Regions from separate parts of the Spirillospora sp. NPDC048911 genome, predicted to be linked through region 1. Evidence: predicted binding sites of a transcription regulator. Region 1 holds the regulator's gene; each other region holds the start of a gene.

Region 1 (7,785 bases):
CCGCAGATCTCCGAAGACCAGGGCTTCGCGATCGGGCGTCTCCCTGGCCGCGTCTTCCAGCAGAACGGAGAGATTGAGCATGGCACTCCTCGCGCACGGGGCATTGTCGCCAGGCGGTTATTACCGGCGAGTCTACGAGCGATTCGCCTCATATCGGCTCACGAATCTGACAATGCGCCCTCCCTTCCGCCCGCGATGACGTGCGTCTTTGTGATCAGTCCCCGCCCGGTCCGCGTGATCTTGTGCACGGTCACGAACGAGCGCCGTGCGCTGCCGGAGGATCAATGCGGAGGCCCCGGGCCTTGCTGCTGCGCTAGTCTTGAGGTATGCGACCCAGGCTGCTCCTTAGCCCGCCGCGTTGACGCACCGACGTTGACGCGGCGACCCCTCCTGCGCGAGGGGTCTCTTCATGTGCAGCGCCTGTCGGCACGAACACGAGCCGGACGGCAATGGGCAGGGCAGCCGGACGAATCCCGTACATAAGGACCGGAGTAGCGACCGTGAGCAGCGACGAGCAGTACGACCCCCGGGCGGTTCAGGACAAGTGGCAGGCCCGGTGGGCGGAGCTCGACCCGTTCAAGGCCGTCGAGGACGACGACGGCCGGGAGCGGCAGTACGCGTTGGACATGTTCCCCTACCCCTCCGGTGACCTGCACATGGGCCACGCCGAGGCGTTCGCCATCGGTGACGTGCCGGCCCGCTACTGGTTCCAGCGGGGCTACAACGTCCTGCACCCGATCGGCTGGGACTCGTTCGGCCTGCCCGCCGAGAACGCGGCGATCAAGCGCGACTCGCATCCGGCGGAGTGGACGTACGCCAACATCGACACCCAGGCGTCGTCGTTCAAGCGCTACGCGCCCTCGTTCGACTGGTCGCGGCGGCTGCACACGTCCGATCCCGAGTACTACAAGTGGACGCAGTGGCTGTTCCTGCGCTTCTACGAGCGCGGCCTGGCGTACCGCAAGGGCGGTCAGGTCAACTGGTGCCCGAACGACCAGACCGTCCTGGCGAACGAGCAGGTCGTGGGCGGCCACTGCGAACGGTGTGGCGCACTGGTCGAGAAGCGCGTGCTGACCCAGTGGTACTTCAAGATCACCGAATACGCCGACCGGCTGCTGGCGGACATGAAGCAGCTGGAGGGCAAGTGGCCCGAGCGCGTGCTGCTGATGCAGCGCAACTGGATCGGCCGTTCCACCGGCGCCGACGTCGACTTCGTGATCGAGGGCCGGGACGAGCCGGTCACCGTCTACACCACCCGGCCCGACACCCTGTACGGCGCGACGTTCATGGTCGTGGCCGCCGACGCCGACCTGGCCGAGGAGATCGTCGCGCCCGAGCAGCGCACCGCGTTCGAGGCCTACCGCGAGGAGGTCTCCCGCGAGAGCGAGATCGAGCGGCTGTCCACCGAGCGCGACAAGACCGGCGTCTTCCTGGGCCGGTACGCGATCAACCCGGTCAACGGCGAGCGCATCCCGGTCTGGGCCTCCGACTACGTGCTGGCCGAATACGGCCACGGCGCGATCATGGCGGTGCCCGCGCACGACCAGCGCGACCTCGACTTCGCGCTGAAGTTCGGGCTGGACGTGCGCGTCGTCGTCGACACCGGCGAGCCCGACCCGGTCGAGACCGGCGTGGCCACCGCCGGCGACGGCCGCCTCGTCAACTCCCCGGCGATCGACGGCCTGGCCAAGGCCGAGGGCATCGCGCGGATCATCGAGGTCCTGGCCGAGCGCGGCACGGGCAAGGCCTCGGTCAACTTCCGCCTGCGCGACTGGCTGGTCTCGCGGCAGCGCTTCTGGGGCTGCCCGATCCCGATCGTGCACTGCGAGGCCTGTGGCGAGGTGCCGGTGCCGGACGAGCAACTGCCCGTGCGCCTGCCCGACAACCTGCGCGGCGCCGACCTGGCGCCCAAGGGCACGTCGCCGCTGGCCGCGGCCGCCGACTGGGTGAACGTCGAGTGCCCCAAGTGCGGCGGCGCCGCCAAGCGCGACACCGACACCATGGACACCTTCGTCGACTCGTCCTGGTACTACTTCCGGTACTGCTCGCCGGGCTACACCGAGGGCCCGTTCGACGTCGAGCAGGTCCGCAAGTGGATGCCGGTCGACCAGTACACGGGCGGCGTCGAGCACGCCATCCTGCACCTGCTGTACAGCCGCTTCTTCACCAAGGTGCTGTACGACATGGGCATGATCGACTTCACCGAGCCGTTCACGCGCCTGCTGAACCAGGGCCAGGTGATCCTGAACGCCAAGGCGATGTCGAAGTCCACCGGCAACCTGGTCGACCTGGGCGAGCAGATCGGTGAGTACGGCGTCGACGTCGTACGGCTGGCGATGCTGTTCTCCGGGCCGCCGGAGGACGACATCGACTGGGCGGACGTGTCGCCCCGCGCCATGTCGAAGTTCCTGTCGCGCGTCCACCGCATCGCCTCCGAGGTCGCCTCCGCCCCCGGCGCCGACACCACGACCGGCGACGAGGCCCTGCGGCGCGTCACCCACCACACGATCTCCGAGGCCACGACCCTGGTCGAGTCGCACCGCTTCAACGTGGCGATCTCCCGGATCATGGAACTGGTCAACGCGACCCGCAAGGCCATCGACTCGGGCCCCGGCGCCGCCGACCCGGCCGTGCGCGAGGCCGCCGAGACGATCGCGATCCTGCTGTCGCTGTTCGCCCCGTACACCGCGGAGGAGTCGTGGGCGCTGCTGGGCCGTCCCGCGCCCGCCGCCAAGGCCGGCTGGCCCACCGCCGACCCGGCCCTGCTGGTGCAGGAGACGGTCACCTGCGTGGTCCAGGTCGCGGGCAAGGTCAAGGACCGCCTGGAGATCTCCCCGGACATCTCCGAGGCCGACCTGGAGGCGCTGGCCCTGGCCGCGCCGAAGATCCAGGACGTCCTGGGCGGCACGCCACCCCGCCGCGTCATCGTCCGCGCCCCCAAGATCGTCAACATCGTCCCCGGGGCCTGACCAAAGCGCCCATCACACTCGCGCAGACCGTCAGAATCCCTGACCGCCGCCGGGTCGGCGAGCCCGGCGGCGGCCATGCCGCGCGGGATCGTCGTGCCCGTGGGGCCGGACGCGCGCCCGGCGCCGGGGGAACTGCCCGGAATCGCCATCGGGAATGCCGCTCTCGGAGGCACTCTCGAACGTGTCGACCGGCAGGGCGCGAGCAGTCGGTGGTCCGTCGTCGCCCGCCGGAAGGACGGATCGCCGGCCGCGCATCATCCGCGAAGCACGGTATCCCTCCAAGGCATGGCCTTCGTCGGCTAGGGCGGCGCGCTCATGAACGACCACGCCATCGCCGGGCTCCGCCGCGTCGCCGAGCGGACCCGGCTGCTGGACGAGCGGCAGTGGCGGTCCACCGGACCGCACACCGCCGACGGGGTCAACGCCTTCGGGTGACTCACATCTTGCGCAGGACCGCCACCACGCGGCCGAGGACCGACGCCTCGTCGCCGGGGATCGGCTCGTACGCGGGGTTGGCCGGCATGAGCCAGATGTGGCCGTCCTTGCGCTTGAACGTCTTGACCGTCGCCTCGCCGTCGATCATGGCGGCGACGATGTCGCCCTGCTCGGCCACGGGCTGCTGCCGCACGACCACCCAGTCACCGTCGGCGATCGCGACCTCGATCATCGAGTCACCGGAGACCTTCAGCAGGAAGTGCGTGCCCTCACCGACCAGCTGCTTGGGCAGGGTGAACACGTCCTCGACGGCCTCCTCGGCCAGGATCGGGCCACCCGCGGCGATCCGTCCGACCAGCGGGACGTAGGCGGGTGCGGGACGGGACGAGGTCTCCTGGCCGCCCACCGCCTCGTAGGAGTCGGCCTCGGTCAGCACCGGCGTGGCGCCCGGCACGCGCACCTCGACCGCCCGCGGGCGGTTGGGGTCGCGCCGGAGGAACCCCTTGCGCTGCAGCGCGCGGAGCTGGTGCGACACGCTGGAGGTGCTCGTGAGCCCCACCGCTTCGCCGATCTCCCGCATCGACGGAGGGTAACCGCGGCGCTGGACCGAGTCGCGGATCACCTCGAGCACCATGCGTTGCCGCTGGGTGAGGCCGCTCTCGTCCATCGGCCCATCGGGCAACTCCCGGACCTTGCTCATCGCTGGTCGCCTCCCGGCGCTTCGATCCGTCACTCCTCGTCATGGAACGTTATCGCGTCAGAGCGGGATGATCAAACAATTGTTCGAAGAAAGTCCTCGCGTTTTGCCGGTGCCTGCGATAGAACATCGTACACGCGTTCGATCGAAAATGCTTTCGAAGATCAACGGCTGGGGGGTCGTGATGGTGGCGTACGCGAGGACGGGCGGCCCGGGGCCCCGTCCGGGCGATTCCGAGCTCCGGCCGGGCGTCAGGCTGACCCGCAGGGGCCGCGTCGTGCTGACCACGTTCGCCGCGAGCACGCTGCTCGTGGCGTTCTGGCTCACCGCGGGCCACGGCGCCCGAGCCGGCGACGACGAGGCCGCGCCCGCCTCCGCCCGCCTGCGGACCGTCGTCGTCGAGCCCGGCGACACGCTCTGGGACATCGCCTCCCGCCACACCCCCGAGTCCGACCCCCGCCGCACCGTCGACCGCATCATCGACCTCAACGGCCTGCCCGGCCCGGTCGTCCAGCCAGGCCAGCACCTCCGCCTCCCCACTCGCTAACGGGGCTGCGTTGACGAAGTTGCTCGCCTGACCGGTGACCGGATAGCGCTTCAGGCGTTTCTGATATGCCGCCCAGGCGGAGTCGAAATCGCGCGGGCCGGTGTCCTCGTTGCAGAAGGCGGCCTGGTTCATCGTCGGATTGATGCCCGCGGCTGCGGCAAAGGCGTCGGCTCACGTCGGACGGTCGTGATCGCGTCGGGTGGCTGGGGATGGACCGTTCCGGTCTGACCGGGGCGGCTGAAGGGGTGCTCGGGTGGCGAGCGAGACAGGTGATCGTGACCTTATCGTGACCTGGCGGCGGGAGGGCCTGGTTTCTGGGGGCTGCGGGGCGTGCGGGCGGTGATCTCGCGGTTGGCGGCGGGTGGGGCGCGGCCGGTGCTACGGATGTTCGATGGCGCAGGTCAGAGTGCGACACGCCGGGGCGGAACGCGGGAGGCTCGATGTGACCAGGGTCGACGCGAGAGGCCCCCGTTGAGGTTGCGAAGGCCCTCCGGGCGCCCTACGGTTGACCACAACATCTAGTAGTTACACGGATGTCATTAACCACAAGTTGTGTCTTGTGGTGGTTGATTTTGAACTGTCAGGGGAGGAGGGAACGCGTGCACTGCCCGTTCTGCCGTAACCCCGACAGCCGAGTGATCGACAGCCGTTCGACGGATGACGGCGCCGCAATTCGGCGGCGGCGGTCATGCCCCGAATGCGGCAAACGATTCACGACACAGGAGAACGTGCTTCAGATGGTGGCCAAGCGAAGCGGGGTCACCGAGCCGTTCTCGAGAGAAAAGATCATCGCCGGGGTGCGCAGGGCCTGCCAGGGCCGCCCGGTCGACGAGGATGCGCTCGCCAAGCTGGGGCAGCGGGTCGAAGAGGCGATCAGGGCGACCGGGGTTGCGGAAATCCCCTCGCACGAGATCGGCCTGGCGATCCTGGGGCCCCTCGGCGAATTGGACGAGGTCGCCTACTTGCGATTCGCCTCGGTCTACCGGGGCTTCGAGTCGCTGGACGACTTCGCCAAAGAGATCGATGCACTGCGCAGAACGGGTTCCTCGGGGGAACCCGACCAGCCTCGGTAGAGGCCGATACAGCAGACGGTTGAAAGCGCCCGCGGCCGGGATGAGCGGCCGTCAGGGCGGTGTTGTTCCTGGATAGGGCCCAGCGGGAGGCCCGAGAGGGGGAGTCATGACGGAGACGGTGAGCGGCTCGGCTCGGCGCGGCAAGGGGGGCCGCAAGGGGTTGAAGGTAGACCGCATCTTCACCAAGCCCGGCGTGCATCCGTACGACGAGATCCGCTGGGAACGTCGTGACGTGGTCATGACCAACTGGCGCGACGGCTCGGTCAATTTCGAGCAGCGCGGGGTCGAGTTCCCCGATTTCTGGTCGCTGAACGCGGCCAACATCGTGACGTCCAAGTACTTCCGTGGCGCCGTGGGCACACCGGAACGGGAATGGAGCCTCAAGCAACTGGTCGACCGCGTCGTGAAGATGTACGTCGACACCGGGCTCCAGAACGGCTATTTCGCCTCCGACCAGGACGCGGAGATCTTCGATCACGAACTGAAGTACGCGCTGGTCCACCAGCTTTTCAGCTTCAACTCCCCGGTGTGGTTCAACGTCGGCACCAAGTCCCCCCAGCAGGTGTCCGCGTGTTTCATCCTCTCCGTCGACGACTCCATGGAGTCGATCCTGGAGTGGTACAAGGAAGAGGGAACGATCTTCAAGGGCGGCTCCGGCTCCGGGGTCAACCTGTCCCGCATCCGTTCCAGCAAGGAACTGCTGTCGTCCGGCGGCACCGCCAGCGGCCCGGTCTCGTTCATGCGCGGCGCGGACGCGTCGGCCGGAACGATCAAGTCGGGCGGCGCCACCCGGCGCGCGGCCAAGATGGTCGTCCTGGACGTCGACCACCCGGACGTGGCCGAGTTCATCCAGACCAAGGCGCGTGAAGAGGACAAGATCCGGGCGCTGCGCGACGCCGGGTTCGACATGGACCTCGGCGGCAAGGACATCGTCAGCGTCCAGTACCAGAACGCCAACAACTCGGTCCGGGTGTCGGACGAGTTCATGCGGGCGATGGAGGCCGACGGCGACTTCGCGCTGCGCGGGCGGCTGACCGGCGAGGTCATCGAGACGGTCCGCGCCAAGGATCTCTTCCGGCTGATGGCCAAGGCGGCGTGGGAGTGCGCCGACCCGGGCATCCAGTACGACGACACGATCAACGACTGGCACACCAACCCCGAGTCGGGCCGCATCACCGCGTCCAACCCCTGCTCGGAGTACATGTCGCTCGACAACTCGTCCTGCAACCTCGCCAGCATCAACCTGCTGAAGTTCCTCGGCGCGGACGGCACGTTCGACGTCGAGCGGTTCGTCAAGCTGACCGAGCTGATCATCACCGCGATGGACGCGTCCATCACGTTCGCCGACTTCCCGACCGAGAAGATCGGCCAGACGACGCGCGACTACCGCCAGCTGGGCATCGGCTACGCCAACCTCGGCGCGCTGCTCATGGCGACCGGCCACGCGTACGACTCCGAGGGCGGCCGCTCGCTCGCCGCCACGATCACCTCGCTGATGACGGGCGTCGCCTACCGCCGCTCCGCCGAGCTCGCCGGCGTGGTCGGCCCGTACGAGGGGTACGCGCGCAACGCCGAGGCGCACAAGCGCGTCATGCGCAAGCACGCCGCCGCCAACGACGAGGTCCGCACGCTCGACGAGATCGACAAGGCCATCCACGCCGCCGCGACCAAGCAGTGGCAGGAGTGCCTCAAGGCCGGCGAGAAGTACGGCTACCGCAACGCCCAGGCGTCCCTGCTCGCGCCGACCGGCACCATCGGCCTGATGATGGACTGCGACACCACCGGCATCGAGCCGGACCTCGCGCTGATGAAGTTCAAGAAGCTCGTCGGCGGCGGCTCCATGCAGATCGTCAACCTCACCGTGCCGCGGGCGCTCGAGAAGCTCGGCTACCAGCAGGAGCAGATCGAGGCCATCGTCGAGTACATCTCCGAGCACGGCCACGTCGTCGACGCGCCCGGGCTGCGCCCCGAGCACTACGAGGTGTTCGACTGCGCCATGGGCGAGCGCGCGATCAGCCCGATGGGCCACGTGCGCATGATGGCCGCCGTCCAGCCGTTCCTGTC
Region 2 (7,785 bases), on a different contig from region 1:
CCGGTGCTGGTGATGGCCTCCGCGCGCAGCGTCCGGCCCACGCCCAAGCTCGCCGTGGCCGACCTGTCGAGCGCCGACGCGGTGCTGGACGTCGCGCACATGGCGCGCTGGGCGCCGCGGCTGGGGCGGCACGTCACCCTCGTCCGGATCGACGGCGGCCTGCACGATCTCGTGCTGTCGCCCAAGCCCGCCCGCGACGAGGTGTTCGCCGAGCTCACCCGCTGGATGACCGGCTATCTGCCCGGGTGACCGTCAGTCGACGATCTTGGAGATGTCGAAGTCGTCGAAGTCGCCGACGGCCTTGGTCGCGGTGTTGCCGCCGACCGTGACGTCCAGCCCGGCCCGGCCGTTGGCCAGCGGCTGGTCGCCGTCGGTCGTGTCGATGACCTGCTCACCGTTGACCCAGAGCCGCAGGCGCACCTTCTTGCCCTTGTCCTGCTCCTCGCAGGCGATCTGCAGCTTGTCGGCGGCGCCCTTCCCCTTGAACCCGGGCACCTCGTCGGGCGTGGCCAGGTTCTTGGTGCCCTGGTCGCCGGCGGTCTTGACCAGCAGCGCGCCCTTGCCGTCCTTGCGGACCTTGAAGACGTACTGCCTCTTGCCGTCGTCGTTCGCCCGGCAGGAGAGCCCGGCCTGGGCGTCGTCGGAACCCTGGGGCAGCGTGACCATGGCCGTGACCAGCACCCGGGAGGGCATGTCCTTGCTCTCCTTGGGCGACCAGCGGCCCCGGAACGGCGTGATCGAGTCGGCCTCCATCCGGAACCTGCCGTCCTTGTAGCCGTACTGGCCGGTGAAGGTGCCGCCGCCCCAGCCGGACTGGGGGCTGACGAAGGTGTCGCTGTACGCCGAGGCGAGCTTGTCCGGCGGGCCGCCCGGGCCGAGCAGCGCCCGGACGCCCAGGACCGCGACCAGGACCCCCGCGAGGACGGCGGCACCGATGATCAGCGGCTTGCGCGGGACGCCACTGTCCAGCACACCGTTGCCCGGACCTTCGCCGCCCGAGGGCCGCGGTGGCGGCGTCCGGTGGACGGACGGTGGCGGTGGCGGCGTGAAGCCCTGCGGCGCGTCGCGGCGGGTGGTCTCGGTGCCGGGGGCCACCAGCGTCCGTGGCGGGGCGACCCAGGTGGGCCCGGTGGGCTGCGGCCCGTGCCACGACGCCTGGACGGTCTCGGCGAGCCGGGCCGGGCTGACGTCGGAGTGGCCGACCAGCCGGCCCAGCGACTCCCGCACGGTCGGCCGCTTGCGCGGATCCTTGTCGAGCGCGGCGGTCACGAGGTCGCGCAGCCCGGGGTCGAGCCCGTCGAGCACCGGCTCCTCGTGCGCCACCCGGTAGAAGATCTCCGGCAGGGTGGCGCCGGTGAACGGGGCCTTGCCGGTGCCCGCGAACCCGACCACGCAGCCCCAGGAGAACACGTCGGAGGCGGGGGTGATCGGCTCGCCGCGCAGCAGCTCGGGCGGCAGGTAGTTGGGGGTGCCGACGAGCTGCCCGGTGCGGGTCGGGCCCTCGGCGGCGTCCAGGGCCCGCGCGATGCCGAAGTCGATCACGCGCGGGCCGGTCGAGGACAGCAGCACGTTGGCGGGCTTGAGATCGCGGTGCACGATCCCGGCGCCGTGGATGGCGGCCAGCGCGGTGGCGACGCCGACGGCGAGGCCCTCCAGGTCGGAGCCGGGCAGCGCGCCGCGATCGGCGACGGCCCGGTCCAGGCTCGGCCCCTCGATGAACTCGGTGACCACGTACAGCGGGTCCCGGTCGAGCTCGGCGCCGATCACCGGCGCGGTGCAGAACCGCCGCACCTGGCGCGCCGCCGTCACCTCGCGCCGGAACCGCTCCCGGAACGCCGTCTCGCCGGCCAGCTCACGGTTGATGACCTTGACCGCGACACGGCGGCCGGACGGGTCCTCGCCCAGGAGGACCGTCCCCATGCCGCCCCGGCCGAGCCGGGCGAGCAGCCGGTACGGGCCGAGCTCCCGGGGATCGTCCGGCTGGAGGGAGTCGAAGTTCTCTCCTGCGTGCGTGGTCATCGTGATCCTGGAGGGTCTGGGACGTCGAGGGTGCGGGGGTTCGTGTTGAAAGCACACCCTAGCGCCCCCCTTATGGCGTCAGGATCAGCTTCCCGGTGGTACGGCGGCCGGCCAGGTCCTCGTGCGCCGTACGGGCGTCGGCGAGGTCGTAGCGGCGCCCGATGTGCAGCCGCAGCTCGCCCGCCGCGACCCACCCGTACACCTCGCCGGCCCGCTGGAGGAGCTCCTCCCGGGTGGCCGTGTAGTGCCCGAGGGAGGGCCGGGTGAGGTAGACGGCGCCCGCGGCGTTGAGGCGTTGCGGGTCGAACGGCTCGACCTTGCCGCTGGCCGCCCCGTACAGCGCGAGCAGGCCGCGGCGCCGGACGCTGGCGAGGCTGCCGTCGAACGTGGCGGCCCCGACGCCGTCATAGACCACGTCCACGCCCTCGCCGCCGGTCAGCCGCCGCACCTCGTCGGCGAAGCCGTCGTAGCCGAGCACCTCGTCGGCCCCGGCGTCGCGCGCGAGCTTCTCCTTCTCGGGGGTGGAGACGGTGCCGATGACGCGGGCGCCGAAGAGCTTGCCGAGCTGGGTGAGCAGGAGCCCCATGCCGCCGGCGGCGGCGTGCACGAGGATCGTGTCGCCCGCCTTGATCTCGTAGGTCGAACGGGTCAGGTAGTGGGCGGTCATGCCCTGGAGCATGGCGGCGGCCGCGTCCTCCAGGCCCACCCCGGCCGGCACCGGGACGATCTGGTCGGCGGGGGCGGCGACCCGCTCGGCGTACGAGCCCGGCACGTTCGACCACGCCACGCGGTCACCGGCCGTGAACCCGGTCACGCCGTCCCCGACGGCCGCGACGGTGCCCGCGCCCTCGACGCCCGGGACGTACGGCGTCGGCTGCGGGTAGGCGCCGGTGCGGAAGTAGATGTCGATGAAGTTGACGCCGCTCGCCGCGATGTCGATGAGGACCTCGCCGGGACCGGCCACCGGGTCCTCGCGCTCGGCGGGGGTCAGTACCTCCGGGCCGCCCGGGCCCTCGACGACGATCGCGCGCATGTGGAAGCTCCTCCGGTCCGTCACCTTTGACATCGGCCAACCCGGCCCGCGTGGATCCTATTCCGGCCGTCCGTGCGAGATCGGGAGTCAGACCAGGTCGCGGAGGGTGGCGTGGGCCAGCGCGACGCTCTCCTCGACGCGCGCCGCGACGGTGGGGGCGTCCCAGATCTCGTGCCGGGCGCAGTCCTCGAAGGCCACCCGCACCGAGGCGGTGTAGAACGCGACGATCAGCAGCGGGCGCAGGTCGGTCTCGGGGTCCACGCCGAGCCGGCGGGCGACGCCGCCGGCGAGCACCTTCTCGGTCTCCTTGTGGCGGGCCATGTGCCCGTGCACGAGGGCGGGCGTCGTCTCCACGATCTGGTGGATCTTGCGGAACCGGGCGCTCTCGTCCGGCCCGCTCGCCGCGATGTCCTGCAGGACGACGCGGAGGCTGGCGAACAGCGCGGTGAGGGGTTTCTCGCCGGGCGGGCGGGCGGCCAGCGCGTCCAGCAGGATCTGGTCGTACTGGACCATGGTGTCCATCACGACGTCCTCTTTGGTGGCGAAGTAGCGGAAGAACGTGCGCTGGGAGACGTCCACCGCCGCCACGATCTCGTCGATCGTGGTCGCCTCGTACCCCTGGGCGAGGAACAGGTCGAGGGCGGCGTCGATGAGGGCCACCCGGGTCCGCTGCTTCTTGCGCTCGCGGAGCCCGTCCAGCGTTCCCGAGAGCGCGCGGCCGTCGTTCGCGGCGGCTGCGGTCATCGTCGGTCTCCTGTCATGGGGGGAAGGGACGAGCAGAACTCGGCAGGATCGGCGCCTTAAGGGGTCTTATCACGGCGCGCCGGTCCGTGGACGGCTCGACCGGCCGGACGGCGCGCGGACTTCCGCCGGGTCCCACCTTTGAAGCGGTACGTAAGCATCTAGTTCCCCTACGTTACGTAGGCCGGCCGGCCCCCCGGGGCAGGAAACGGATTGCTCGATCCTGTGGGATTCCTCGAGCGTCCGGTGCTTCACACCCCTGACGAGGCGGCTGATCGTGGTGTCTGTTGTCGGTGCGCGGGAAATCGCCGAAGTGCGGCGGCACCATCTCGCCGCGCTCGCGTACGAGGCCGAGGCGCGCGGTCTCAGATGGCGGCTGGCCGGCCCCGAGGAGTCGGTGCTCGGCATCGCCCACCCGATCACCCGGCGGCAGGTCATGGTCGTCGCGACCCCTTCCGGTGAGGGCTGGTCCTATCTCTGGACCGGTGGCGGCATCGCCGACGTCGGCAAGGTCGCCAGGGTCGCCGACCAGCTGGTCCGCATCCTCACCTGAGGGCCCGGCGATCCGCAGGGAACAACCCCGGCCGGCGCGCTGGTAATCCCGCTTCCGGACGCCCGCGCGGCGACCCCGCCTTGCCTCCGGACGGTGACCTTCCCTAGACTCGTGGCGAACGTATGTTCGAAACGGGCTGCATGCCTTCCCCCGTGCGGCGATCACATGATCTAAGGGCCGGGGGAGGCAGATGACTCGCGTATTCGGGGATCCCGTGGACGTCTGGGTGACCGATGGGCGTCCGGTCAGGTTCGTCTGGAGGGGGCGGCTCTACACCGTCCGCAGGGTGCTGGAGCACTGGGTCACCACCCGCGACTGGTGGCGGGAGCAACAGCCCGACGAGGAGGCGACCGGCGAACGGGAGTTCTGGCGGGTCGAGGCGTCTCCGGAGACCGAGGTCGGCGTCTACGAGCTGCGCCACGACACCGCGACCGGTGACTGGATGCTCTCCCGGGTGTGGGACTGAGGCGGCCGTGCAGCTGCATGTCGCCTCCGCCTACTCGCTGCGCCACGGCGCCGCGACGCCGCGGGCGCTGGCCGAACGGGCGGCCGAGCTGGGCATGGAGAGTCTCGCGCTGACCGACCGCGACGGTCTGTACGGGGCGGTCAAGCATGTGCGGGCCTGCCGTGCCGCCGGCGTCCGGCCCGTCCTCGGCGCCGATCTGACGATGCCCGGGCGGCGGCGCGCCGTCGTCCTGGCGGTGGGCGGCGCGGGGTGGCGGTCGTTGTGCCGTCTGGTGACCGCCGCCCACGGCGCCGCGGAGCCGGCGGGCGGGCAGGGCGAGCGGGGGAAGCCGATCGCCGGCCGCGAGCTGATCGGCGCGCACGCCGAGGGCGTGGTGGTCTTGCTGGGGCCGGCCTCCGACGTGGGGCAGGCCATCGCCGATCGCCTGCCCGACCTGGCCGCGCGGCGGCTCGCGGCCTGGCGGGAGCACGCCGAGGTGGTCATCGAGATCGTCAACCACCACGATCTCGGAGCCGGCCACCGCGCCGCCCGGATGCTCGCCCTCGCCCGCGCCGCCGGGGTCCCGGCCGTCCTGGGCAACGCGGTGCGCTACCTGGGGCCCGCCGACCATCCGGTCGCGCAGGTGCTGGACGTGACGCGGCGCCTCGTCCCGCTGCACCGGCGGCATCTCGACGATCGGACCGGCCACGCCTACCTGAAGTCCGAACCCGAGATGCGCCGGGTCGCCGAGCTGACCGTCGGGCCCGGCGCGGCGGGCGAGGTGGAACGGTTGCTGGCCGACACGCGCGAGCTGGCCGCACGCTGCGTCCTCGACCCCGCCCGCGACCTCGGCATGGACCGGACCCACCTGCCGGACGTGCCTGGCGACCCGTACGAACGGCTCGTCGCCCGATGCGAGGCGGGGCGAGTGCGGCGCGACCTGGCGACGCCGGAGGCCACCGCGCGCCTCGACCACGAGCTGGGGATCATCAAGCGCAAGGGCCTGGCCGCCTACTTCCTCACGGTCGCCGAGGCCGCCGCGCTGATCCGGGCGCGCGGCATCCGCTGCGCGATCCGCGGGTCGGGGGCGGGCAGCCTGGTCAACTACGTGCTCGGCATCGGCGACCTGGACCCGCTGCGGCACGACCTGGTGATGGAACGGTTCCTGGCCGATAGCCGCGAGGGCCTGCCGGACATCGACCTGGACGTGGAGTCGGCGCGGCGGCTGGAGGCCTACCGGGCGCTCTTCGAACGTTTCGGTCACGACAGCGTCGCGTGCGTCTCGATGATGGAGACCTACCGGGCCCGCAGCGCCCTCCGCGACGTCGGCAACGCGGTCGGGCTGCCGCCGCACGAGATCGACGCGATCGCCAAGGCGTTCCCGCACATCCGGGCCCGGCAGATCCGCGCCGCCCTGCGCGACCTGCCGGAGCTGCGGCAGAGCAACCTGGCCCAGGGGCAGCTCGATGTGATCTTCCGGATCGCCGAGCGGCTGGACGGGCTGCCCCGCCACATCGCGATGCACCCCTGCGGGGTCCTGCTGTCGAACGCGACGCTGCGCGACCGCACCGCCGTGGAGCAGAGCCTGCTCGGGTTCCCCATGAGCCAGTTCGACAAGGAGGACGTCGAGGCCATGGGGCTGCTCAAGCTCGACGTCATCGGCGTCCGCATGCAGTCGGCGATGGCCCACACGGTCGCGGAGATCGCGCGCGTCACGGGCGAGCGGATCGAGCTGGAGGCCGTGCCGCACGACGACGGCCCCACGTACGAGATGATCCGCTCGTCCCGGACCCTCGGCTGCTTCCAGATCGAGTCGCCGGGGCAGCGTGAGCTGGTCGGCAAGCTGCAGCCGCGCGATCTGGCCGATCTGGTGATCGACATCTCGCTGTTCCGGCCGGGGCCGGTGAACGCCGACATGGTGCGGCCGTTTCTCGAGAGCCGGTACGGCCGGCGGCAGCCCGACTACCCGCATCCCGACCTGATCCCGGTGCTCCGGGAAAGCCTCGGCGTGGTGGTCTTCCACGAGCAGGTGCTGCGGGTGCTCGACGTCATGACCGGCTGCGGGCTCTCCGACGCCGAGGCGGCGCGGCGGAGCCTGGCGACCGAGGCCGGGCAGGAGCAGGTGGCGGCGTGGTTCCGGGAGCTGGCCCTGGCGCGCGGCTACGACGGGCCCACGGTCGAAAAGGTGTGGCGCATGCTCACGGCGTTCGGCGCGTTCGGCTTCTGCAAGGCCCACGCCGCCTCGTTCGCCCTGCCCACCTACCAGTCGGCGTGGCTGAAGCGGCACCATCCGGCGGCCTTCTATGCCGGGGTGCTCACCCACGATCCCGGCATGTATCCCAAGCGGGTCATCCTCGACGACGCCCGGCACTTCGGCGTCCCGATCCTGCCGCTCGACGTCAACCGCTCAGCCGAGACCTGGCATGTAGAGGCTGTTTGCGGCGGCGCTTGCACGGCGGCGGAGCCGCCCACTTCGCGCTGCGGGGGGTGTGGGGGGTCGTCCCCCCTCGAGGAATACTGCGGTTCCTCCGGGATCAGGGTGGCGTTGAACGAAGTCAAGGGGATCAGCGAGGCCGAGGTGGAGCGCATCGTCGGGGAGCGTGACGGGCGGCCTTACTCCTCCCTGCGTGACTTCTGGCGGCGTGCCCATGTCTCTCGTCCCATCGCGGAACGCCTGGTCATGGCGGGCGCCTTCGACGACCTGCACGGCGACGGGGTGTCGCGGCGCGATCTGCTGTGCCGGGTGGGGGCGCTCGACCGGGCGAGCGGAGCGGCGGCGCTGGCGATGGAGGGCCAGTTGCCGCTGGACGGCGACGGGTTCGGCGAGTTCGCCGAGGAGATCCCCGCCGGGGAGCTGCCCGCGATGACCCCGGCCGAGATGGTCGAGGCGGAGCTCGCGATCCTCGGCATGGACGTGAGCCGACATGTGCTGAGCTTCTACGACGAGCTGCTGGCGGCGCTCGGCGTCGTCCGCGCCCGCGACCTGCCCGGGCG
Region 3 (7,785 bases), on a different contig from region 1:
CTCCCTGCGCGCCTCGTACGCCCGTGTGGCCGTGGCCTATGCCGACTGCGGCACCTACGGGGCGCTCGATGAGGTCTGCGAGCGCCTGGACGCGCGCCGTCTGAGGGGCGCCCACTGCTACGAGATCTTCGCCGGGCCCGGCTCCTGGCAGGCGCTCCTCGACGAGGAGCCGGGCACCTACGTGCTCACCGACTTCCTCGTCAGGTCGTTCCGCCAGACCGTGATCGCCCAGCTCGGGCTCGATCTCCATCCGGAGCTGCACGCCGACTACTTCCGGCACTACCGCCGCGTGGTCTGGCTCGCCCAGTCGCCCACTCCGGAACTCCGGGCGGCGGCCGAGGACGCCGCCGCGGTCCTCCGCCTGCCGCTCACCGTCCGCCCCGTCGGCACGCACGGCCTCGAAGCGGAGCTGGAATCCCTGCTCACGTGAGGTAGATCTCACCGCCGTTCACGGTGACGTCTCGGCGCGCGAGCCCCCGTGGCGCCGGCCCTGCCTGGACCGAGGCGTCCTCGATGGAGTATTTGCTGCCGTGGCACGGGCAGTTGATCGTGCCGCCCGACACCGGGCCGACCGTGCAGCCGCGATGGGTGCACGTGGCGCTGAACGCGTAGAACTCGCCCTTCTCCGGCTGGGTCACGACGACCTTGCGTCCGGCGAAGACCCGTCCGCCGCCGACGGGGATCGCACTGGCCTTGGCGAGCTTCGTCCCGGAGGGTTTCTTCATGGGTTCCGGAGACTTGTTCGTGGGCGGAGCCGGTGCCGGCGTCCCGGAGGACTGGCCGGTCTCCGACGGGGTCGCGGGGGCCGTGCCGCTCTCCGACCCGCCGCAGGCCGCCGCCACCCCGGCCAGCCCAGCGAGCCCCGCACCCGCGAGGAGCTCGCGCCGAGTGCCCCCGCCCGCCGTGTCGTTTTCGATTGGCTGACGCATCGGCCGGCCTCCGCTGGTGCGAGGAGTACGGCGGGAGTGCCGCCGTACTCCTGACACGGCTGGCGGAGGCCGCCGGTTCAGCTAGTCGAGCATCTTCGCCAGGAAGGTGCCGGTGTGGCTGGCCTCGACCTTGGCGACCTCTTCGGGGGTGCCGGTGGCGACGACGGTGCCGCCGCGCGAGCCGCCCTCGGGACCCATGTCGATGATCCAGTCGGCGGTCTTGATGACGTCCAGGTTGTGCTCGATGACGATCACCGTGTTGCCCTTGTCGACCAGGCCGTTGAGCACGCCGAGGAGCTTGCGGATGTCCTCGAAGTGCAGGCCGGTGGTCGGCTCGTCCAGCACGTAGATCGTGCGGCCGGTCGAGCGCTTCTGGAGCTCGGCGGCCAGCTTGACGCGCTGCGCCTCGCCACCGGAGAGGGTGGGCGCGGGCTGGCCCAGGCGGACGTAGCCGAGGCCGACGTCGTTGAGGGTCTTGAGGTGACGGTGAATGGCGGTGATCGGCTCGAAGAAGACCGTGGCCTCCTCGATCGGCATGTCGAGCACCTCGGAGATCGTCTTGCCCTTGTAGTGGACCTCCAGGGTCTCCCGGTTGTAGCGGGCGCCGTGACAGACCTCACACGGGACGTAGACGTCCGGCAGGAAGTTCATCTCGATCTTGATGGTGCCGTCGCCGGAGCAGTTCTCGCAGCGGCCGCCCTTGACGTTGAAGGAGAACCGGCCCGGCTGGTAGCCGCGCACCTTGGCCTCGGTGGTCTGCGCGAACAGCTTGCGGACGTGGTCGAAGACACCCGTGTAGGTGGCCGGGTTGGAGCGGGGGGTGCGGCCGATCGGCGACTGGTCGACGTGCACGACCTTGTCGAGCTGGTCGATGCCGTTGACCCGCTTGTGCTTGCCGGGCACCGTGCGCGCGCCGTTGAGCTGCTTGGCGAGCGAGTTGTAGAGGATGTCGTTGACGAGGGTGGACTTGCCGGAGCCGGAGACGCCGGTGACCGCCGTGAAGACGCCGAGCGGAAAGGCCACGTCGACGTTCTGCAGGTTGTTCTGCGCGGCGCCCTTGACCGTGACCTCGCGGCCCTTGGTGCGGGGCCGGCGGATCGCCGGGATCTCGATCTTGCGGCGGCCCGACAGGTAGGCGCCGGTCAGCGACGTGTCGGAGCTGAGCATGTCGTCGAGCGTGCCGGACACGACGATCTCGCCGCCGTGCTCGCCCGCGCGCGGGCCGATGTCGACGATCCAGTCGGCGGCCTGGATGGTGTCCTCGTCGTGCTCGACGACGATGAGCGTGTTGCCCATGTCGCGGAGCCGGATGAGGGTCTCCAGGAGCCGGTGGTTGTCGCGCTGGTGCAGGCCGATGGACGGCTCGTCCAGCACGTACAGCACGCCGACCAGGCCGGAGCCGATCTGCGTGGCCAGCCGGATGCGCTGCGCCTCGCCGCCGGCCAGGGTGGCCGAGGCGCGGTCGAGGGTGAGGTAGTCGAGGCCCACGTCGAGCAGGAAGCCCAGGCGGGCGTTGACCTCCTTGAGGACCCGCTCGGCGATGTGCGTCTCGCGCTCGTCCAGCTCCATGGCCAGCAGGAACTTGGCGCACTCGCCGATCGGCATGGACGCGACCTCGGCGATCGACCTGCCGCCCATGGTGACCGCGAGGATGACGGGCTTGAGCCGCGCCCCGTCGCAGGTCGGGCAGGGGATCTCGCGCATGTAGCCCTCGAAGCGCTCGCGGGTCGCGTCGCTCTCGGACTCGGCGTGCCGCCGCTGGATGTAGGGGATCGCGCCCTCGTAGGCGGTGTAGTAGGAGCGCGTGCGGCCGTAACGGTTCTTGTAGCGGACGTGCACCTGGGTCTCGTGGCCGTTGAGCACTGCCCTGCGCGCCTTGGCGGGCAGCTTCTCCCACGGGGTGTTGAGGTCGAAGCCCATGGCGTCGCCGAGGGCCGACAGCAGCCGCAGGAAGTAGTCGCTCACATGGCCGTTGGACCAGGGCTGGATCGCCCCTTCGCCCAGCGTCTTCTCGACGTCCGGGACGACCAGCTCGGGGTCGACCTCCATGCGGGTGCCGAGGCCCGTGCAGTCGGGGCAGGCGCCGTAGGGCGAGTTGAACGAGAACGAGCGCGGCTCGAGCTCGTCGAACGACAGGTCGTCGTACGGGCAGTAGAGGTGCTCGGAGTACATCCGGGTGCGGTGCTCGTCGTCCTCGGGGAGGTCGACGAAGTCGAGCACGATCGTGCCGCCGGCCAGCCCCAGCGCGGTCTCGACCGAGTCGGCGAGCCGCTGGCGGGCCGAGTCTTTGACCGCGAGGCGGTCGACGACCACGGCGATGTCGTGCTTCTCCTGCTTCTTGAGCCGGGGCGGCTCGTCGAGCCTGATCATGGCGCCGTCGACGAGCGCGCGGGAGTAGCCCTTGGACTGGAGCTCGCGGAAGAGCTCCAGGTACTCGCCCTTACGGCCGCGGATCACCGGGGCGAGCACCTGGAACCGGGTGCCCTCCTCCAGTTCCAGCACCCGGTCGACGATCTGCTGGGGCGCCTGGCGGCTGATCGGGCGGCCGCACTCGGGACAGTGGGGGTGGCCGATGCGCGCGTACAGGAGCCGCAGGTAGTCGTAGACCTCGGTGATGGTGCCGACGGTCGAGCGGGGGTTCTTGCTGGTCGACTTCTGGTCGATGGACACCGCCGGGGACAGGCCCTCGATGAAGTCGACGTCGGGCTTGTCCATCTGCCCGAGGAACTGCCGGGCATAGGCCGACAGGGACTCCACGTACCGGCGCTGGCCCTCGGCGAAGATCGTGTCGAACGCCAGACTCGACTTGCCGGACCCGGACAGCCCGGTGAACACGATCATGGAGTCTCGCGGGAGGTCCAGCGAGACGTCCTTCAGGTTGTGCTCGCGTGCTCCACGCACGATGAGTCGATCATGCACAGCGTTCTTCCCGGTTCCTCTTCTGGGGCGCGGCGAATAGAGACAGAAAACGTCGGTCTCAGGCTAGCCAGGGGGTACGACAGAATCCCCGTCCTGCGACAACAGCGGCGAGCGCCTCCGCATTTCGAACCGTACACGTGTTCGAAGATCTCTCGCCACCGGAACCGCGCCGTGCCCGTCCCAGGCTACCCGTGCACTCTAACCCCGACCACGTCGTAGGTGGTCTCGGGCGTCGGTGTCGTGGTGAACCGGGCGTTCGGCAGGTAGAGCCGGCCCTTGAACGACGCGACCGTGGTGGGCACGTCGAAACGAGTATCGGTGATCCGGCGGACCACCCGGGCCGAGGTCCCGGACCGGTCGAGCTTCAGGACGGCGATGGCGTTGGTGCGGTTCTGCACCACGTACAGCGTGTTTCCGCGCCGCAACATTCCATCGCCGTTGGGAACCGACTCGCCCCCGAGATCAACGGTCTTCGTCACACCCGTCGCCGGATCGACCCGGAAGAGCTTCCCGGCGTTGCTCTGGACGATCAGCAGCGCCTTCCCGTCCGGCGTCGACTCGATCCCGTTGGCGTTCGCGCCCGCCGGGTTGAACACGAGATCACCGCTCAGCCCCAGCCGCTCGACGCCCCTGGGCAGCCCGTCCCGTCCCAGCCGCATCTTGTAGAGAGCAGGCTGTGGAGTGGCCGAGTCGGTGAACCAGGCAGTGTTCCTCGTCACAACAACATCGTTGATGAAGGTCGGCGTCCCGCTCGCCAGCTGATGGCTGGAGATGATCCGCCCGCTCCGCGCGTCCACCACGCGCGCCGTCCCGGCCGGCCCGCCCGCCGCGAAGATCCGGCCCCGGTGCACCTTGATCCCGACCGTCGGCGTCCCCGGCCCCTGGCTGATCACCGCGCCCTTCCCGGTCCGCAGATCGGCCCGGTAGAGGTCCCCGTCCGCCAGCGACCCGACATAGGCGAACGGCCCCGCCCCGATGGCGATCCCCTCCGGCCGCCACCCGTTCGGCAGCTTGATCTCGCTGACCAGACGGCCATGCGCGGAAGCCTCCACCGGAGGCAGCACGACCACCCCGAGGATCCCGGCGGACACGACGGCACCGAATCGGCGCAGCATAACGATCACTCCTCTCGGAAGATCAAGTCTGTCACCGCCACAAACCTCAATAAACCCCTCACCCCTGGCCACACCGCGCCAGTCCCCCATGCGCGAGACGGGCGGGCGGCGTGGCGGCCGGGCCGGCGTTCAATCCGGGCTCGCAGCGTGGAGGATGGAGATCCGGCTACGAGAGGAGCGGCGTCATGCGCGACTGGAGGAAGGTCCTCGAGGAGATCGACTCGGGGACCGAACGGGTCGTGAGCACGCTGGCCGGGCTGCCGGACGAGGAGATGGCCGCGCCCTCCGCGCTGCCGGGCTGGACGCGCGCGCACGTGGCCACCCACATCGCCCGCAACGCCGACTCCCTTTGGAATCTTCTGCAATGGGCGCGGACGGGCGTGGAGGTCTCGCAGTACCCGAGCCTCGCGGTGCGGGACGCCGACATCGAGGCGGGCGCCGGGCGGTGCCGGGCGGCGCTGGTAGCCGACGTGCGGGCGACGGCGGCGCGGTTCGCCGAGCAGGCGCGCACCCTGCCGGAGGCGGCGTGGGACGTCGAGGTGCGGGCGATGGCCGGGTACGCGCATCCCGCCTGGTACATCGTGTACCGCCGCTGGAACGAGGTCGAGGCGCACCACGCCGACCTCGCGGCGGGGTACGGGCCGGCGGACTGGCCCGAAGCGTACGTGCGCTGGGCCCTGGGCGCGACGCTCGCGGATCTGGCCGCTCTCCCGGCCGAGCGGCAGGGCCAGGTCGCCGGGTTCCGGCTCGTCGCCACCGACACCGGAGAGTCGGCCGATCTGCGCGGGGCGGCGGACGGGCCGGTGATCTCCGGCGCCGGGCGGGCGCTGCTCGGGTGGCTCAGCGGCCGTTCCGGTGGTTCGGGGCTGGCGCTGCGGCCCGACGGGGCGCTGCCCGTGCCGCCGGCGTGGCCGCACGAGCCGAGCGGGCTATGAAGGGTCTTCCGGAGCGGCGATGTCCGGGCCCGCGTCGTCGGCCAGCCGGTGCAGGACGTCGGGCGACCGCGCGGTGATCGAGTTGCGGGTGACGGTGAGGTCCCCTCGGACGCGCTTCCCGGCGAGGATCTGGGCGACCTTCCGGCGGCCCATGCCCGCCCACCGGCCGAGGTCCTGCTGGCTGACCGGCAGCCGGACGACGAGCGCGCCGTCGGCGGGGTCGCCGAAGCGCGCGAAGAGGCGGATGAGACGCGTGCCGAGGCGCCGTTCGGCGTCGTCGGGGAAGTGCGAGATCCGCAGCTCGTTGGCGTCGCGGAGCCGTTCGGCGAGGACGCCCGCGACCGCCCACACCCACTCGGGATCGCCGTTCAGCACCGTGCGGAACCGATCGGCGGGCAGCACGAGCGCCTGGACGGGGGTGAGCGCCTCCACGCTGGCCTCGCGCACGCCGCCGTCCACGGCCTCCAGCTCGCCGACCAGGTCGCCGGGGCCGAGCACGTCGAGGATGACGCGCTCCCCGGCGCGGTCGACCCAGACCTCCACCGCGCCCGAGCGCAGCACGTACACCTGGGACGAGCGGTTGTGCTGGCGCATCAGGAACGCGCCCTGCCTGATCAGTACCGAGGTGCCGGCCTCCTCGAGCGCCCTGCGCCCCGGGCCGGGCAGCTCGGCCCAGAACGTGCCGATGTCCATCGACGCCCTCCCCATTCAAGTGAACGCGGCAGTGCGACGATGAACTGCGCAAAACTACACACATGTGGTCGGCGGCTGAAGATCATTCTGCCTCGGGTTCCTCCTCCGCGTCGATGCCCTCGGAGTCCAGCCACATGTCGATGGCGCGCATCCGGCGGGCGCAGTCGGCGGCCGCCGCCTCGTCGCCGAGCGCCAGATGCGAGTCGCGCAGCTTCTCCAGCGCGATCCGCTGGCGGCTGTGGTCGCCGACCTCGCGGCGGATGACGATCTCGGCCGCGAAGTGCACGGCGGCCTCGGGATGGCGGCCCTGGCGCTGGCAGGCGCGCCCCATCGTGTGCATCGAGTACGCCTGCTCGCGGGTGTCGCCGAGCCTGGTCGCCAGGTCGAGCGCCTCCTTGCCGGTGGCGAGCGCCTCGTCGACGCGGTCCAGGTCGAGATAGATGGCCGCGAGGTGGACCAGCGCGGTTCCCTCGCTGTGCCGGTCACCGACTTCGCCGAGGACGCGCAGGGCCTCCAGTTCGGTCTGCAAGGCCTCGCCGAGGCGTCCGCTGCGGCGCAGCACGAGGGCGTAGGTGTCCAGGCCGGTGCCCAGCCCGTACCGGTCGCCGATGTCGCGGCGGATCTCCAGCGCCTGGGTGGCGGCGCGTTCGGCCTCCTGGTGCAGGCCCAGGCACAGGTAGGTGCGGGCGACGCTGCCGAGCGTCCCGGCCAGCCCGTCCTGGGCGCCCAGCCGGTGCCACAGGTCGAGCGCCTCCAGGCCGAGGACGAACGCCTCCTGGTAGCGGTTGAGCCGCCGCATCACCATCGACAGGTGTTCCAGGTCGTGGGCCTCGCCGTGCAGGTCACCGATCTCGCGGCGGATCTCCAGCGCGCGGGCGATCTGTTCGCGAGCCTCCCTGTATCGGCCGAGGCGCCAGTGCACGATGCCGACCTGCGCCAGGGCCTCGGCTTCGCCGTGCCTGTCTCCTATCTCGCGGTGCAGGCGGAGCGCCTGGCCGCAGTAGGTGAACGCCTCGGCGAAGCGAGCGGCATCGCACATCAGCCGGGCCAGAGTGGTGAGCGCACGCGCTTCGCCCTGGCGGGCGCCGAGGGCCCGATAGGTCTCCAGGGCCTTCTCCGCGTCCAGCTGTGCCAGGTCACGCAGACCCAGCGACGCGTAGACGCGCGCCAGCTCGGTGAGGGCCTGGGCCTCGC

The links. Region 1 encodes LexA, which represses DNA repair genes until DNA is damaged. Its sites were predicted from a motif close to TCGAACANNTGTTCGA; they were not measured.
Region 2: ACGFNU_RS30975 (DUF6504 family protein) is a predicted target of LexA. The motif match lies at 4,461-4,476, and genes of this name have one in related genera.
Region 3: uvrA (excinuclease ABC subunit UvrA) is a predicted target of LexA. The motif match lies at 3,978-3,993, and genes of this name have one in related genera.

The regions. Positions count from the first base shown of each region.
Region 1 is NZ_JBICUD010000006.1:592,811-600,595, reverse strand. It holds gene ACGFNU_RS29220 (long-chain fatty acid--CoA ligase) at 1-81, opposite strand, end outside; gene leuS (leucine--tRNA ligase) at 450-2,969, shown strand; gene lexA (transcriptional repressor LexA) at 3,406-4,104, opposite strand; gene ACGFNU_RS29205 (LysM peptidoglycan-binding domain-containing protein) at 4,253-4,648, shown strand; gene nrdR (transcriptional regulator NrdR) at 5,248-5,721, shown strand; gene ACGFNU_RS29195 (vitamin B12-dependent ribonucleotide reductase) at 5,828-7,785, shown strand, end outside.
Region 2 is NZ_JBICUD010000007.1:303,046-310,830, reverse strand. It holds gene ACGFNU_RS31000 (alpha/beta hydrolase) at 1-249, shown strand, start outside; gene ACGFNU_RS30995 (serine/threonine protein kinase) at 253-2,019, opposite strand; gene ACGFNU_RS30990 (quinone oxidoreductase family protein) at 2,090-3,052, opposite strand; gene ACGFNU_RS30985 (TetR family transcriptional regulator) at 3,140-3,796, opposite strand; gene ACGFNU_RS30980 (hypothetical protein) at 4,071-4,346, shown strand; gene ACGFNU_RS30975 (DUF6504 family protein) at 4,537-4,812, shown strand; gene ACGFNU_RS30970 (DNA polymerase III subunit alpha) at 4,820-7,785, shown strand, end outside.
Region 3 is NZ_JBICUD010000004.1:94,302-102,086, reverse strand. It holds gene ACGFNU_RS18605 (DUF1638 domain-containing protein) at 1-430, shown strand, start outside; gene ACGFNU_RS18600 (Rieske 2Fe-2S domain-containing protein) at 423-929, opposite strand; gene uvrA (excinuclease ABC subunit UvrA) at 1,011-3,848, opposite strand; gene ACGFNU_RS18590 (SMP-30/gluconolactonase/LRE family protein) at 4,034-4,963, opposite strand; gene ACGFNU_RS18585 (maleylpyruvate isomerase family mycothiol-dependent enzyme) at 5,149-5,898, shown strand; gene ACGFNU_RS18580 (Crp/Fnr family transcriptional regulator) at 5,893-6,591, opposite strand; gene ACGFNU_RS18575 (tetratricopeptide repeat protein) at 6,674-7,785, opposite strand, start outside.